3 regions of the Oceanobacillus sp. FSL W7-1293 genome follow, and region 3 is predicted to be linked to each of the others. Evidence: riboswitches for the same ligand, from Rfam matches in the RefSeq annotation. Region 3 holds a riboswitch; each other region holds the start of a gene.

Region 1 (5,517 bases), 2.2 Mb from region 3:
ATTATCGACAATTTTTGATGGGAATAACGAGAAAAGCAGAGTAATTAAGAAAAAAACCCCTGTAAAAATCAAGAGTACCGTTGATTGTGCTCCTTCACTTACATATGGTGCAATACCAACTTCATAAGCTACCGTTCCTGTTCTTGGAGCTGCAAAGAATGGACCAATCGTTAAATAAAGTAAGGCTGTAAATGCAAGACCATAAACAGGGTGAACACGACTTGCAAGCTCCTGTAAATTATTTTTTCCAGAGAAGCCCATTGCCATAATACCGAGAAAAGGCAGCCCTACTCCAGTTATTAAAAAGCCAATCGTAGCCGGGATAATATTATCCCCTGATAACTGTCCCAGTTGTGCAGGGAAAATCAGATTTCCCGCTCCAAAAAATAAAGCAAATAACATAAATGCAATTGCTAAATAATTTCCTATACGCAGTTTGGTATTCATTTTTATTCCTCCTACCTCCAAACCAAATAATTCTTGGAATTATCTAATTATTTAACATAATTTGACACGATTTCTATCTTACTACTTTAACATATGAAATGCAACGGAAAAAGGGATGAATAGGGATTATAGAAAAAATTCCCATACATCCTTGGTTTGCTGTTCTCTCATATTTTTTATAGACAATCGCACTGCAAACTTATACTATTAGATGTAATTATAAAATTTACAAACTAGTATAAAGAGGTCGATAGATGATGAAGTTATCCCGTCGTGTAGAAAAGCTTCCTGCTCAATTTTTTGCATCCCTTGCCGCTAAAGTCGCTACAGCACTAGAAGAAGGAAGAGATATTATAAATCTCGGACAAGGCAACCCGGATCAGCCGACACCGCCGCATATTATCCGTGCCCTTCAGGAAAGCGCCGAAAATCCGGTTGCCCATAAATATTCCCCTTTCCGCGGTACCGATGAATTAAAAAAGGCTGCAGCACAATTTTATAAAAGAGAATATGATGTCGATTTAGATCCTGCTTCAGAAATTGCTATTCTGTTCGGCAGTAAAATCGGTCTGATAGAGCTCCCTTTAGCTGTTATGGATGAAGGCGAATTAATGCTCTTGCCAGACCCTGGATATCCAGATTATTTGTCCAGTGTTCCATTAGCAGATGTTACTTATGACACCTTCCCATTATTAGAGGAAAACAATTTTTTACCAGATTATGCTGCCCTGACGGCGGAACAAAAGAAACTTGCCAAGCTATTATATCTCAACTATCCAAACAATCCGACCGGAGGAGTTGCAACGAAAGAATTTTTTGAAGAAACCGTTGCATTAGCGGAGGAAAATGATATCGGCGTTGTTCATGATTTCGCTTATGGAGCCATCGGTTTCGACGGCCATCAGCCAGTAAGCTTCCTGCAAACAAAAGGAGCGAAAGATGTCGGCGTTGAGCTGTACACCCTTTCCAAAACCTATAATATGGCTGGCTGGCGAGTCGGTTTTGCTGCCGGCAACAAAGATATGATTGAAGCGATTAATATTCTGCAGGACCATTTATTTGTCAGTCTTTTCCCAGCTATTCAAAAGGCAGCTGCGGAAGCATTATCAGGTGATCAAAGCTGTGTCACCTCGCTTGTCGAACGCTATGAACAACGCAGAGATGTCCTCATAGAAGAATGCAGACATATCGGCTGGGAAGTCACTGCACCGAAAGGCTCTTTCTTTGCCTGGCTCCCTGTACCAGCGGCGTTTACAAGTGAAGCATTTGCCGATTATTTATTACAAGAGGCGGATGTTGCCGTTGCAGCCGGGAATGGTTTCGGAAGGAATGGAGAAGGTTATATACGCGTCGGATTACTCGTAGAAGAGGAGCGTATTCGTGAAGCTATTCGACGTATTGAGAAACTGCAGCTGTTTCAAAAATAAATATTGACGAAACTTGTAAAATAAGATACTTTTAAAGAATACAATTCAATTACGATTATACCTCTTATCCAGAGCAGCTGAGGGACTGGCCCGTTGAAGCTCGGCAACCTTTAAAAAGGTGCTAATTCCAGCAAGACATCCGTCTTGAAAGATGAGAGCAGAAAATAAGATTACATTTTCGAGCCTCTCTTTCATCTAGAGAGGCTCTTTTTACAAATTGTATAGATTTTGATAAGAAAAGCTGCTGATAACTACCAGTTCAGCATAAATGATAGAAAGGCAGGAAAAACAGCAGATGATTAAATTAGAGAATGTCACCAAAATTTTCCCCTCCAAAAAAGGAAAAGATGTTACTGCACTGGACAATGTGACGATTTCTGTCAACAAAGGAGAAATCCATGGCGTAATCGGCTACAGCGGTGCAGGAAAAAGTACATTAATTCGCTGTGCCAATTTACTGGAATCCCCTTCGAAAGGCAAGGTTTGGATTGATGGAATTGACTTAACCAAATTATCAAAAGAAAAGCTCCGGCAGACAAGACAGAAAGTCGGCATGATTTTTCAGCATTTTAATTTATTAAGGACTGCCAATGTCTATGAGAATATTGCGATTCCATTAAAATTACTCGGCGTACCGAAGGCAGAGGTTAAGGAAAGAGTCATGAAATACTTAGATATTGTCGATTTAGCCGAGAAAAAAGATGCTTATCCTTCTCAGCTTTCCGGCGGTCAAAAACAGCGTGTTGCTATTGCCAGAGCACTGTCCCAGGAACCACAGGTTCTCCTGAGCGATGAAGCAACCAGCGCACTTGATCCAGAAACAACAAATTCCATTCTCGAACTATTATTAAAAATTAATGCAGAGCTTGGAATCACAATTCTATTGATTACGCATGAAATGAACGTCATCCAAAAAATATGCGATTATGTTTACGTTATTGAAAACGGAAACCTCATTGAACAAGGGTCGACGATAGAATTATTTACAAAACCTAAACAGCCGACAACCAAAAAATTCTTAAATACCATTTCACAACGAAAATTATCGGACCGTTTGATTGATGATTTGAATTTAGAGGGCAAAGTAATTCGTTTGACCTTCCTTGGTGAAAATACAGGACAGCCATTGTTATCTAAGGTTACACAGCAGTTTTATGTAGAACCGAATATCTTGACGGCAAATATTATCGAATTAAAAAATGGCATTGTTGGTAACCTTGTCGTTCATTTAATCGGCAGTGAGCATCAAGTGGAACATTCTCTCTCCTTCTTGCAGGAACAAGGCGTAGAAGTAGAAGAATTGGGGGTAAATTGACATGCAGGCATTTATTGATCAATGGGGTTCAGAGTTTTATGATGCCATAATAGAAACCATTCAAATGGTTTTAATCTCTTTGTTTTTCGCTGTTATTATCGGCGTTATTTTAGCTATTCTCTTAGTTTTGACACGACCGGGACAACCATTACAAAATAAATTTGTTTATCAGTTTTTAAACTTACTGATTAACGTTATCCGATCGATTCCGTTTATTATTCTTTTATTCTTCATGCTTCCTTTTACCAAATTGATCGTAGGTGTGACCATTGGTGTCAAAGGGGTTATTGTACCGCTCGTTGTCAATGCAGCTCCTTATATTGCCAGACTGATTGAATCCTCCCTGCTGGAGGTCAACCAAGGTGTTATTGAAGCATACCGGGCGATGGGAGTAAAAACACATCAAATTATTTGGAATGTGATGCTGCGGGAAGCGAGACCAGCTATTGTTCTTGCATTAACTATCGCAACAATCAGCCTTATCGGGGCAACCGCTATGGCCGGCTTAGTCGGAGCAGGAGGCTTAGGTGACCTTGCTTACCGGTTTGGACATCTGCGTTATGAAACAGATGTCATGTATGTCACCGTTATTATGCTCGTTATTATCGTTCAAGGTCTTCAGTCTCTCGGTAACCGGCTCGCCGAACGATTGAAAAAAGATTAATTGGGGGAAAAAATATGACAACCTCATCCAAAAAAGGCTCTTTCTTAGAGCATATAACCATACAGGATTCCTTTCCGATTGGAACTGTACAGCTTGAAGCTGCAGCAAAGCATGCCCTGCCGGCAGAAGTGTTTGGCCACATCCGCTCCGGTGCCGGCGGGGAAGAAACGTTAAGAAAAAACAGGGAAGCCTTTGAGAAATATTCAATTGTTCCCAGATTTTTACGTAATGTCTCGGAAGTGGACACATCTATACGTATTTTAGGAAAAGAATATGCTTCCCCATTGATGGTTGCTCCGATAGGTCATTTAAAAATGGTTCATGAAGAGCCTGACTTTGCCGTTGCAAATGTTGCAGCTTCAATGAATATTCCATATATCCAAAGTACGGTTACAGCAAGATCTATCGAAGAAGTCTCAGAGGCTGTTCCTCATGGGCCAAAATGGTTTCAGTTATATTGGGCCAATAATGATGCTATTTCCTACAGTATGGCAGAACGCGCAGAAAAAGCCGGGTATGAAGCGATTGTCGTCACCGTGGATACCATGATTCTCGGGTGGCGTGAAGATGATATGAGGCATCAGTACTCCCCATTGAAAAAAGGATATGGAAAAGCAAACTATGTCCAAGATCCTGCATTTCAAGAAGGATTAAAGGATGGCCAGGATGAAATTGAATCGATTATTGAAAACCTTCATCATCCATCGCTCCATTGGGACAATATAACAGAATTACGGCAACGCACGAAGCTGCCGATTTTTCTAAAAGGCATCCTTCATCCGGAAGATGCAAAACAAGCAATAAATGCCGGCATAGACGGAATAATTGTGTCCAATCATGGCGGCAGACAAATGGATGGAATCATACCAAGTCTGGAAGCATTACCAGCTATACGCGAAGCTGTTGGCCCAGATTTTCCTTTGCTGCTTGACAGCGGTATCCGCCGGGGAGCAGATGTCATCAAGGCTCTGGCGCTTGGCGCAGATGCAATTTTATTTGGACGTCCTTATACCTACGCGCTTGCACTTCAGGGAGAAGCAGGGGTTCAGAAGATATTCGCCAACCTTGCGCAAGAAGTTGCTGTATCGATGGCATTATCTGGAGCTAAGTCAATAGAAGAAGTAAAGCAGCTTACATTGAAAATTGCTGCTGATAACTAAGTATATATACAGAGCGGCCTCTTGACGGAGACGCTCTTTTCTTTCATCATATAATAATATAATATTTTGAAAAAGGATAAAAATAGGTGAAAGGAGATTTTAAGTATGAGCGTTATTCCCGAAATTTTAACACATATCGAAACAGCTTACCGGACGCATAGCCCTGTTTCATTTATTCGTGAAGACTATACGATCAGCGAAGACGAAGCATATCAAGTGCAGCATGCGTTTATAAACAAACGTGTTCAGGAGAACGATGCGGTTGCCGGCTATAAAATCAGTATGACTAGTAAAGAGACACAGGCAATTGCTGACACACATGAACCTGCCTACGGAACGATTCTAACTTCCCAAGTGCTACAGGGAGATTCTGAATATGCACTATCTCATTTATTCTCCCCTTTGATTGAACCGGAGCTGATGTTTTTCATCAATGAAGACATCTCGAATGACGCAGATATTCAGGAAATCATCGAAAAAACTTCTGTTGCACCAGGGATTGAA
Region 2 (5,517 bases), 1.2 Mb from region 3:
TCAAACGGGTGTCTTACTAAAGCCCTTCGATGGGGCAAGTAATCACAGCAACGGTTTTAATAGACCGAGTAATCGCAGGTCTCAATGCTGTCAGCTTAGTACGCCGCTGCTGAAAAAAAGCACAAAAACAGCATAACATATGAATAACCCCCTGCGTGCAGGGGGTTATCAATCTATTACTTTATCATTTAACAGCATGTTCCGGTTATCTTATTTTTTAAAATAGCCTTTCCAAAGGGAGAAACCGATGATAATAAGACAAATGATAAATCCGTAAAGCCATATGGAAAGCATCGGATTAACAAACATCCACACTCACCCTCTCTTTAATTTGCCCGGACTTGATTTTTTTCTGCTTCTTTCTCTTCAGGTAAAGAAGGGTCTTTCAATATCTTTGCCAGAATCGTAATCGTTGCTATACCAATAAAAGTTGCTGCCGCGCCAGCTGACATGGTGCTTGGAATAATACCAGTAAAGTAAATAATAAGGTAGGAAAATAACCCGGCTGCCATCGACAGCTCTGCCGCTCTCGCAGGTGCTTTTTTCTTGCTGTAAATAGCATGTAAAATCGGTCCCATCGTTCCTGCAGCAATACCGGAAATTCCAATCCACATCACATCGCCCATATATGCGGGCGGCCTCAATACAATTAAAAAGGCGATCAAGCCCACCAGCGGAACAGCCAGACGGCTGATTTTCAGCGCAATTTTCTGCGCCCTCTCATTGCTTATATTGATAATTTTCTTTTTCACGAGGAATTTCAAGAAAATATCATTGGCAAATACGGTAGAAATGGAAACAAATATCCCGTCCGTTGTGGACATGGCAGCAGCAAGAATAACGATTCCAAAAAGAGCTACAAAAATTGCCGGAAAGGCCCAAACGACATATTCCATTAATGCTAAGTCAGCGGCCACGACATTATCGCCAAGCGCTGTTCTGCTGTATAATCCTCCGAAAAGAACAAGCAGACAAAAGACAGCGGTAATAACATAGGTTACAATCATTTTTCCCATGTCTCTTTCATGCTTCAGACCAAGTACTTTATTGAACAAATGCGGTGCAGAAGCAAAGGCCCACTGAATAATAATAGCGCCAGAAATTGCCCCAAACGAATAGAAATGAAGCGAATCAGGGTTAAATACACGGACTAGATTCCCATTCTGAGCACTGAGATTGTCCGTAATGCCAGTAAATGTTGCTGTAACACTTCCTTCCCAGAAAATAATAATTCCGGAAATAAATATAGCTAAACCTGCAATTGCCATCATAACCGCTTGGACAGCGTCTGTATAAATATCAGCAAATGCTCCTCCGGCATATACATACAGAACAACAATGGCTGCGATGAATATCAATCCGCTTGTATAGGACATCCCTAAAAGATACTCAAAAATTCTTGCTCCTGCTACAAACTGAGCTGCTATATAAAAAATGTTAAACAGTAAAATCAGCCCAGTCCCTACTCTTAAAATATCACTATTATAGAAGTCGCCAAGCCAATCCGGCAGGGAAAGGGACTTTTGTTTTGTATTCAGCTTCCTGACCTTTTTGGCTACCATCAGCACTCCTATCGGCCCGCCGCCGATCATCGCTAAAAACAGCCAGAGATTGGACAGTCCCCAGTCATGAGTCCAGCCGGGGTAACCCAGAAATGTTGCTGCACTTAAATAAGTAGCGGCAAAAGACAACCCCAGCACATAGGGCCCCAGACTTCCGCCGCCTGTAGCGAAATCACTGATGTTTTTCGTTTTTTTAGCACTTATGTAACCAAGGATCAGCATAACAGCTAGAAATATTGCAAAACCAATCCATGTATACAGCATAATTGTACTCATCTCTGACCTCCTTACACATACGAGTAAACCGGGGAATTTGCTTCCCCGTTATCTTTGCTGTAAACTGCCAAGCTTTCTCGCAGGATGGTTATCGGGCAAATGGGGATTTCCTTTTCCAAACATATTTTCTCTGAGTGTCTTTCCTTCATATTCAGTCCGGTAAATGCCTCGTTTTTGCAATTCAGGAACAACTAGATCCACAAATTCCCGAAATGTATCTGGAGAGTATGTCTGCGCGATATTGAATCCATCGACATCACCTTCAACTGCCCATTCTTCCATTCGATCCGCGATTTGTTCAGGCGTCCCGATAAATTTCACTGTACCATTACCGAGTCCATGATTTTTGACCGCTTCCCACAATGTCCATTTCTTATTCGGATCTTTTGTATACATATCCAGATTTCCTTGCACTGCTTCTGTCTGTATATCTTCAATATACTGATCCGGATCATATTTTGAAAAATCGATTCCTGTATGTCCGGAAAGAAGAGATGCAGTACCTTCATAGCTGACATGATCCGTTAAATCTTTATATTTCGCCAGCGCTTCTTCCTCCGTTGCTCCAATGATTGGCAAAATCATTGGAAAAACAAATATATCCCGCTGGTCTCTTCCCTGTTCCTGTGTTCGTTTCCGAATATCTGCAACATAGGCCTTTAATGCATCCAGCGAATGATTTTTGGTGAAAACCGCCTCTGCATGTTTGGCTGCAAAATCTCTTCCTTTTGGTGAAGCTCCCGCCTGGAATAAAACAGGAGTACGCTGCGGAGAAGGTTCAACCAAATGTGGACCAGGAACTTTGAAAAATTCACCTTCATGATCGATCAATCGAACTTTGTCCGGATGTGCAAATGTATCATTCGCACCATCATAAACAACAGCATCGTCTTCCCAGCTGTGCTCCCAAAGCTTATAGACAACTTCAAGAAATTCATCTGCTCGGTCATAACGCTGTTCTTTAGGAAGACGGCTGGAAAGACCCAGATTGACTGCCTCACTTTCTAAATAAGAAGTCACCACATTCCAGGCAACCCTTCCATTCGTTAAATGATCTAATGTTGATAGCTGCCTTGCCAGCGCGTATGGTTGTGCATATGTAGCAGAAATAGTTGGCGCAAAGCCGAGATTTTCAGTTACAGCAGCCATCGCAGAAATCGGAATCAACGGGTCATGAGCCGGAAGCTGCACAGCATGCCGGACAGCTGCTTCATGACTATTTCCATATACACTGTAGGTTCCAAGCACATCGGCAATAAACATGGCATCAAATTTTCCGCGTTCCAGGATTTTTGCTGTTTCTGTCCAATATGACAGGTCATTATGTTTTGTCCCCTCGTCCTTTTCATGCTTCCATAATCCTGTCGAGTGAGGGGAAGGTGAATTTTGAATAAATCCATTCAGGTGAATTTGTTTAGTCATCGTTTCGATAAACTCCTTTTCTCATAAATTTTCATCTTGACCGCTTCACCAAAATCTATGATTGTAAGCTAGATTTTATCGTAGTGTAACTGGCTGGGACTGAGACTGCGATTACCAATGTTGTCAGGTTAACGCGACCGCTACTGATTAAAGTTTCTCTTTATTTGATTTAGACAACCATTGATTTTGGTGTTGACCCTACCCTCTTTTGATTGCTGCTTACTTATGATTCATCGAAAGCATTTAAGGCATTTACACTATGTGCCACTGCTGAGCCAGCTTTTAAAGCAGCTGCTACAAAAATAGCTTCTGATATTTCCTCTAGACTGGACCCTGTTTTTTTGGCATTTTTCGTATGCAGGTCAATGCAATAAGGGCAGCCTGTAGTGTGTGCTGATGCCACCGCGATAAGTTCTTTTTCCTTTTCGGACAATTTTCCTGCTTTAATGGATTTATGATCAAAAGCAGCAAATGCCTTGAATGTACCCGCATCAATGTCACCAAATTCTGTTAATCTATTAAAATAGGATGCTTTGTACAGCTCGTCTTTTTCCTCTTCATCAAACGCATTTAGCGCATTCACACCATGAGCAACTGCTAAACCAGCCTTTAGAGCTGTTGCAACAAAAATGGCCTCTGTTACTTCCTCTTTATCAGCATTATTCTTTTTAGCATTCCCCACGTGTAAATCAATGCAGTACGGGCATCCAGTAATGTGTGCTACGGCTACCGCAATTAATTCCTTTAATTTAACTGATAAATTTCCCTCAGCCAATGCCTTGTCGTTAAAAGCAAAAAAAGTTCGAAATGCTTCAGGCGCATATTCTTTTAATTCTGTTATCCGGTTAAAATAAGATTTTTGATATAAACTATCTGTTTTAGTCAATGAAATCTCTCCTCATACATTTAAAATTTTTGTTTTTTGTTTGTCATAAAATCATAAAAACTGTAAGCTCATTTCGCTTATTTTCGTACAACTCCAGCAATAATTAAACTTTACCTATCTAATTACTCGGTTTTAGTCATACTTATACCATTGAAATTATTCCCTCCCTATCATTGTTTAAAATGAAAAAAACCCTTTCCAATGAGAAGAGGTTTTTTTATACACTGCCTCATCTCCCAAGTGAAAAGCTTGCTGGAATTAGCACCATTTTACTGTGTTTTAAGTAATGGTTGCTGCGGGATTACAGGACCAGTTCCTCCCCCGGCTCTTGATAAGGAATTACATTATTTAGTTTTTTAAGATTTCTTCATATACTATCGAATTCTAAAAAATGTGTCAAGCGGAAATTTTAATTAAATTAAGTGGTTCCTTACCAAAACCTATCGATGATGCGAGTAAAAATAATTTTACTGTAAGCGGCCATTAGTCGTTTTAACACTTTTAATTATATTTTCCAACCATAGATTTTGGTATTGGTCAATCTGAGCAAGTTTTTTTGAAATCAGTTCGAAACACAAATTATAGTTTACATAATATTATTATGGTTAAATAAATGTTTTTATACGCTTCATAAAAAACGCCTAGCCCCTATTGGTCTAAGCGTTTTCTTATTCGCCTACACAGGATATACCCCATGTTTTCTCTCGGTAAATTGCTTTTTCTTATTCTGATAAATGGTAAAACGTCTTGTCAGCTCGCTCCGAAGATGATCTGGATCAATAATATCATCAATAATCATTTCGGAAGCTAAGCGATAAATATCAATATTCTCTTTATAGGAGGCCTGCTTCTCTGCGATATATGCCTCTCTTTCTTCTTCAGGAAGCTGAGCGATTTTATTTGCTTCTACTGCATTCACTGCTGCTTCCGGTCCCATAACAGCAATTTGTGCATTCGGAAAGGCTAAGCAGCAATCCGGGTCGAAAGCAGGTCCTGACATCGCGTATAGACCAGCTCCATAAGCCTTTCGAACAATAACAGAAATTTTAGGTACCGTTACTTCACTCATTGCAAATAGCATTTTGGCTCCATGGCGGATAATTCCCTGTTTCTCCACTCTTGTTCCAATCATAAATCCTGGTACATCCGTTAAGAACAGCAGCGGAATTTCAAACGCATCACATAATTGGATAAACTTTGCTGCTTTATCTGCTGAATCAGTAAAAAGAACGCCTCCCTTGACACGCGGCTGATTGGCGATGATTCCTATACTTTGACCGTCGATGCGGGCCAGCCCAGTAATTAGTTCTGGAGCAAACCGCTTTTTTATTTCACAAAAACTGCCTTCATCGATCGTACGGTCAATCAGTT
Region 3 (5,517 bases):
GCGACAATCTCACCCTGGCCATTTGCTTCAAAAATACTTGCGGTTGGTTCAAATAACTGCACATACTCATAATCCCCGCTGGCAAAAGCGCCTGGAATATTTGCAAAATCAATATTCTGAACTAAATTTAAATCTTCTTGAGGGTTGATATCATGCTGCTTCAAAACATACTCCCCAACCATCTGAGGCATTCCGCCGACACGCTGACCGAGAAAATGGCTGTCGCGTAAATCCTCCCAATTAAATTCTTCATCTGCGTCCTTGGCTACTAAAAATGTTCCGTCCGTCTGAGTCAGCTGGGCGAAGTTCACAGCGTAATCCCTGGAATCCTGAGCATAGACATAGATAGATGTTTCTGAGCCGACCAGCGCAATATCTGCGCTGTCAGATAACAGTGCTGTCATTGTCGTATCGCCGCCCCATGTTGTTTGCAAATCGACCTCCAGTCCTTCTTCTTCAAAAAAGCCTTTTTCTAAAGCAACATATTGCGGTGCATAAAAAATGGATCGTGTGACTTCTGCAAGGTCTATCTGGGTCATTTTATTTTGATTACAGGCACTAATGAGAAGCAGAGAACAAATCAATAGAATGAAACAAGCGAGCTTTCTCATTTTCTTCTTCCTTCCTTTCTCAAAAAACTGTTCTTGAACATCTTGTATAAATATATGTTTCGCGGGATGATTGTGTGAACGCCTAGAATTTGGAGATTTTGTGAGGTGAAAAGAAAAGAGCAGCAAAAAAAGGATAAACCCAAATTGGAGTTTATCCTTTTTTTGCGTGAACATGCTATTTTGGAGAAGCTGTTTGATTATACTGGACGATACAGCGGACCAGCCTGTTGAATTGTGTCGCTGACTTCCGTGAATTTCTCGAAATTCATATGGAATTTTCCGGCTAAATTTTTAGCTTCCAGTTCATAACTTTCCTTATCTGCCCAAGCATTTTTAGGAACAAGAACTTCATCAGGAACACCTGGAATGAATTTTGGGATAGCCAACCCGAAAATTTCATCTGTTGTTGTTTCCGCGTCATTTAACTCGCCGATTAAAGCGGAGTGCACCATCGCACGCGTGTAGGATAATTTCATTCTCGTTCCTACACCGTACATGCCGCCGGTCCAGCCGGTATTAATCAGGAACACGTTAGCATCAAATTTATCAATTTTTTCTCCGAGCATTTCTGCATAGACAGATGGATTTAATGGTAAAAACGGAGATCCGAAGCATGCTGAGAATGTAGCGACAGGCTTAGTTACACCACGTTCTGTACCAGCCAGCTTGCTCGTGTATCCGCTTAAGAAATGATACATTGCCTGCTCTTTTGTCAATTTACTGATTGGCGGTAAAGTACCGGAAGCATCTGCGGTCAGGAAAATAATTGTATTTGGATGTCCGGCTACACTTGGCTCTAAGCTGTTATCAATATTTTCTAATGGATAAGCCGCCCGTGTATTTTCTGTTAACAAAGTATCATCATAATCCGGGACGCGTGTATCTTCATCCAAGGCGACATTTTCCAAAACAGATCCGTAGCGGATAGCATCAAAGATTTGCGGCTCTTTTTCTGCAGATAAATTAATGCATTTTGCATAGCAGCCGCCTTCAATATTAAAGACACCTTCGTCACTCCAGCCATGCTCATCATCACCGATTAACCTTCTGTCAACGTCAGCTGAAAGTGTGGTTTTTCCAGTTCCGGATAAACCGAAAAATAAAGCGACATCGCCATCTTCTCCGACGTTAGAAGAGCAATGCATGGACAGAACATTTTGCTCGGGGAGGAGGAAATTAGCTACAGAGAAGATAGATTTTTTTATCTCTCCCGCATATTCTGTTCCGCCGATAAGCACAATGCGCTGTTCAAAGGAAATGAGAACAAAGGCTTCGGAGTTTGTACCGTCAACTTCCGGGTCTGCTTTAAAACCGGGAGCAGAGATTACTGTAAAATCAGCTTCATGTAATTGCTCCATTTCTTTTTCAACAGGAATAAATAATTGTCTTGCGAATAAATTATGCCAGGCATATTCATTGATTACCTGAATAGGCAGTTTGTATTTTTCATCCGCACCCGCATAAGCTTGCAGATGAAAAATTTCTTCTTGGTTATCTAAATAGGCAATCACTTTGCCAATCAGCCTATTAAAGACTTCCTCTTCAATAGGCTGATTAACATTTCCCCAGTCTACCTTATCCGCTGATAAAGCATCTTTTACAATAAATTTATCTTTTGGAGAACGTCCCGTGTATTTTCCAGTGGTGGCACGGACCGCACCAGTAGATGTTAATTTTGCTTCATCACGATGAATAATTTTTTCGATAAGCTGGCCAACAGAATAGTTGCTGTAAATATTAGTTAAAGTGAGCTCCTCCAGTATACTTCTCCGCAATATTTTCATAAAGCAATTATTCACTCCTTATTAATGGTTTAGAATTGATTTTATCTTGAAATATGTTTATTAGTATAACACATTAAATATAATAGTTCATACTAATTTATGAAAAATTATTTTTTCTGTCACAGATGATAATAAGGTTGACAGGAGAGGCTTGTTTCGTTAATCTAAATATTGAACGGATACTCTTATTTGGAGATGGTGGAGGGACAGTCCCGATGAAGCCCAGCAACCTCACTTTAAGTGAAAGGTGCTAACCTGATGCAAGGATCATTCCTTGAACAATAAGAGCGAAAGGCCAATAAGTTTTCCTTTCCTCATATATTTTGAAGGAGAGGTTTTTTTGTTTTTAGGAGACTTTTTAAATATCCTCTAAAAAATGAAACCACATTGGGTGGAATGATAAATTTATATTGAAATAGAGTTCCGTAACATTATTGGAGAAGGGGAGTTAGCCTTATGGCTGCAAATCGTCGTTTATTTACTTCTGAGTCAGTTACTGAAGGGCATCCGGATAAGATGTCTGACCAAATTTCAGACGCTATTCTGGATGAGATTCTCTCGAAGGATCCGAATGCCAGAGTGGCTTGTGAAACTACGGTTACAACTGGAATTGTTTTAGTTGCCGGAGAGATTTCTACAAGTACATATGTAGATATTCCTGCAATTGTACGTGAAACAGTACAAGGAATTGGCTATACACGGGCAAAATATGGTTTTGATTCAGAAACATGTGCTGTATTGACTGCTATTGATGAGCAGTCTCCTGATATTGCCGGCGGTGTGGATGTTGCGCTGGAAGCAAGACAAGGACAAGAAAGTGAAGAAGAAATCGAGGCAATTGGTGCCGGTGATCAGGGATTAATGTTTGGTTATGCATGTAATGAAACTGAAGAGCTGATGCCTTTACCAATTTCTTTAGCACACCGTTTATCCAAAAGATTAGCAGATGTTCGAAAGGAAGAGATTATCGGCTATCTGCGTCCAGACGGGAAAACACAGGTAACCGTTGAGTACGGTGAAGATAATCAGCCGCTGCGTGTAGATACGGTTGTCATTTCTGCGCAGCATCATCCGGATATTACGAATGAACAAATCGAAGCGGATATTATTAAACATGTTGTCGAAGCTGTTGTACCCGGTGAATTACTGGATGAAAAAACAAAGTATTATATTAATCCGACCGGGCGCTTTGTTTTAGGCGGTCCACAAGGCGATGTCGGCTTGACCGGAAGAAAGATTATTGTAGACACTTATGGAGGCTATGCCAGACATGGGGGCGGCGCTTTTAGCGGTAAGGATGCAACGAAAGTGGATCGTTCTGCTGCGTATGCGGCCCGTTATGTTGCTAAAAATATTGTTGCTGCAGGTCTTGCTGATTCTTGTGAGGTTCAGCTGGCTTATGCGATTGGCGTTGCCCAGCCCGTTTCTATCTCAATCAATACATTCGGTACAGGGGAAGTCAGTGAAGAGAGATTAGTGGAAGCAGTCCGGGAGCTATTCGATTTGCGGCCGGCAGGTATTATCCGCATGCTTGATTTAAGAAGACCAATTTTTAAAAACACAGCTGCTTACGGCCATTTCGGACGTACAGATATTACATTCCCATGGGAAAAAACAGATAAAGTAGAAGAATTAAAAGCGTTGACTGCAAAATAAAAAAACGTCAGGTGTCTGAAGATGCCTGACGTTTTTCTTTAAAGAATAAAAGTATATAAAAAATGCTGAATATAGCCGCTCCAGAAATACACTCCGCTTTCCGTGGGCTTGAGCTCAGCCTCCTCGATAAAGAAGACTTAGCGATTGGCAAGCCATCAGGCGCAGACAGAGCTAAAGTCGTACTTATGCCCCGAGGGTAAAAAAAGAAGAACACTTTTTCCTGCGGGGTCTTCCCACTGGGACTGCGATTACTCGCCCCACCGAAGCCCGTCGCAGCGGATATCTCTTCGGCGAGAACACTGATGTTTTAAAGACCAAGCGGTGTTCTTGGTTTTTCTTTATAATGGAAGGAAACTGGTTTTATTCCTTTCCGCCCATGTTTGTTTCTTTTAAATAATATTGTCCTTTTTCCACATAGGATTTACGGATGCGGTCCATTTCTTGATAGTCTTTATCGGTTAATTCACGGACCACTTTAGCCGGCCTGCCCATAGCTAATGTGCGGGGCGGTATTTTTTTGCCCGGCGGCACCAGGCTCCCGGCGCCGACAAAAGCATGTTCCCCAATCTCTGCGCCATCTAAAATAATAGAACCCATGCCAATCAGCGCATGATGGCGTATAATCGCAGAATGCAAGGTGACTTGATGTCCGACAGTTACATCATCTTCAAGAATCAACGGCATATCAGGACTCTGATGCAGCATAGAGAGGTCCTGAACATTGGTACGCTTGCCGATTTTTGTCGGTGCCACATCACCGCGAATCACCGTGTGGAACCAAATACTTGCTTCTTCTTCAATCGTCACGTCCCCGTTGATTACCGCATTTTTGGCAATGAATGCGGCAGAATCAATAGACGGGGTTATTCCTTTATATGATTCAATCATCTGTATTCCTCCAACTCAGTCATATTGATTAAAGTATATCAAAGGAAATATTATCTGGAAAGGCAGCTCTAAATGAGTTGATTTTGGTACTGAATGAAGGAGAAAGAATTGTTATTCCTATCGCAATCTCCTAATTGTAGGCATATATTCTAAGCCATTTGTTTGATGTGGATAATAAGTTTGAATGTAGATATATTTCTTTTTATCCTCTACAGATACGCATCTTTTTATGGTAGAATAAATAAGCTGGTTACTTAAGGATAGTAATAACATAAAGAGATAAACAGGAACACTATTCTAAGTAATTTCCACGTTGTTGATTTGACAATGGGAGCAGTAACAGATGTTCCAGTAATAACTGGAATAAGTAATTGTATAAATCTGTTTTAATCTGGCTATGGATAATGGGGCATCCATACAAACAGGCGGACTTTTACAGAGAGAGAAAGTTTTGCATGTGGCGCAGAGAACTGATTTATCGTTAAAAATGGGGTTGTACTTTCATGTTGATTCAAATTGTAATAGGGATTTTATTTTTTATCGGTGTCTATATACTGATAAGCGATGAGCAAAAATGG

What was found. A riboswitch is a leader RNA that binds a small molecule or an ion and turns the genes downstream of it on or off. The one in region 3 is predicted to bind S-adenosylmethionine.
Region 1: another riboswitch for S-adenosylmethionine. It lies ahead of MKY65_RS04295 (ATP-binding cassette domain-containing protein); the one in region 3 lies ahead of metK (methionine adenosyltransferase).
Region 2: another riboswitch for S-adenosylmethionine. It lies ahead of MKY65_RS11175 (carboxymuconolactone decarboxylase family protein); the one in region 3 lies ahead of metK (methionine adenosyltransferase).

The regions. Positions count from the first base shown of each region.
Region 1 covers NZ_CP150212.1:866,471-871,987, reverse strand. Annotated here, with positions in the region: gene brnQ (branched-chain amino acid transport system II carrier protein) at 1-447, opposite strand, end outside; gene MKY65_RS04300 (pyridoxal phosphate-dependent aminotransferase) at 705-1,874, shown strand; SAM riboswitch class I at 1,936-2,032, shown strand; gene MKY65_RS04295 (ATP-binding cassette domain-containing protein) at 2,170-3,189, shown strand; gene MKY65_RS04290 (methionine ABC transporter permease) at 3,185-3,853, shown strand; gene MKY65_RS04285 (alpha-hydroxy-acid oxidizing protein) at 3,868-5,013, shown strand; gene MKY65_RS04280 (2-keto-4-pentenoate hydratase) at 5,119-5,517, shown strand, end outside.
Region 2 covers NZ_CP150212.1:2,275,025-2,280,541, reverse strand. Annotated here, with positions in the region: gene MKY65_RS11185 (sodium:pantothenate symporter) at 327-1,838, opposite strand; gene MKY65_RS11180 (LLM class flavin-dependent oxidoreductase) at 1,887-3,260, opposite strand; gene MKY65_RS11175 (carboxymuconolactone decarboxylase family protein) at 3,484-4,152, opposite strand; SAM riboswitch class I at 4,373-4,484, opposite strand; gene MKY65_RS11170 (acyl-CoA carboxylase subunit beta) at 4,823-5,517, opposite strand, start outside.
Region 3 covers NZ_CP150212.1:3,471,931-3,477,447, reverse strand. Annotated here, with positions in the region: gene MKY65_RS16985 (ABC transporter substrate-binding protein) at 1-611, opposite strand, end outside; gene pckA (phosphoenolpyruvate carboxykinase (ATP)) at 809-2,395, opposite strand; SAM riboswitch class I at 2,578-2,683, shown strand; gene metK (methionine adenosyltransferase) at 2,852-4,051, shown strand; gene MKY65_RS16970 (gamma carbonic anhydrase family protein) at 4,412-4,939, opposite strand; gene MKY65_RS16965 (hypothetical protein) at 5,443-5,517, shown strand, end outside.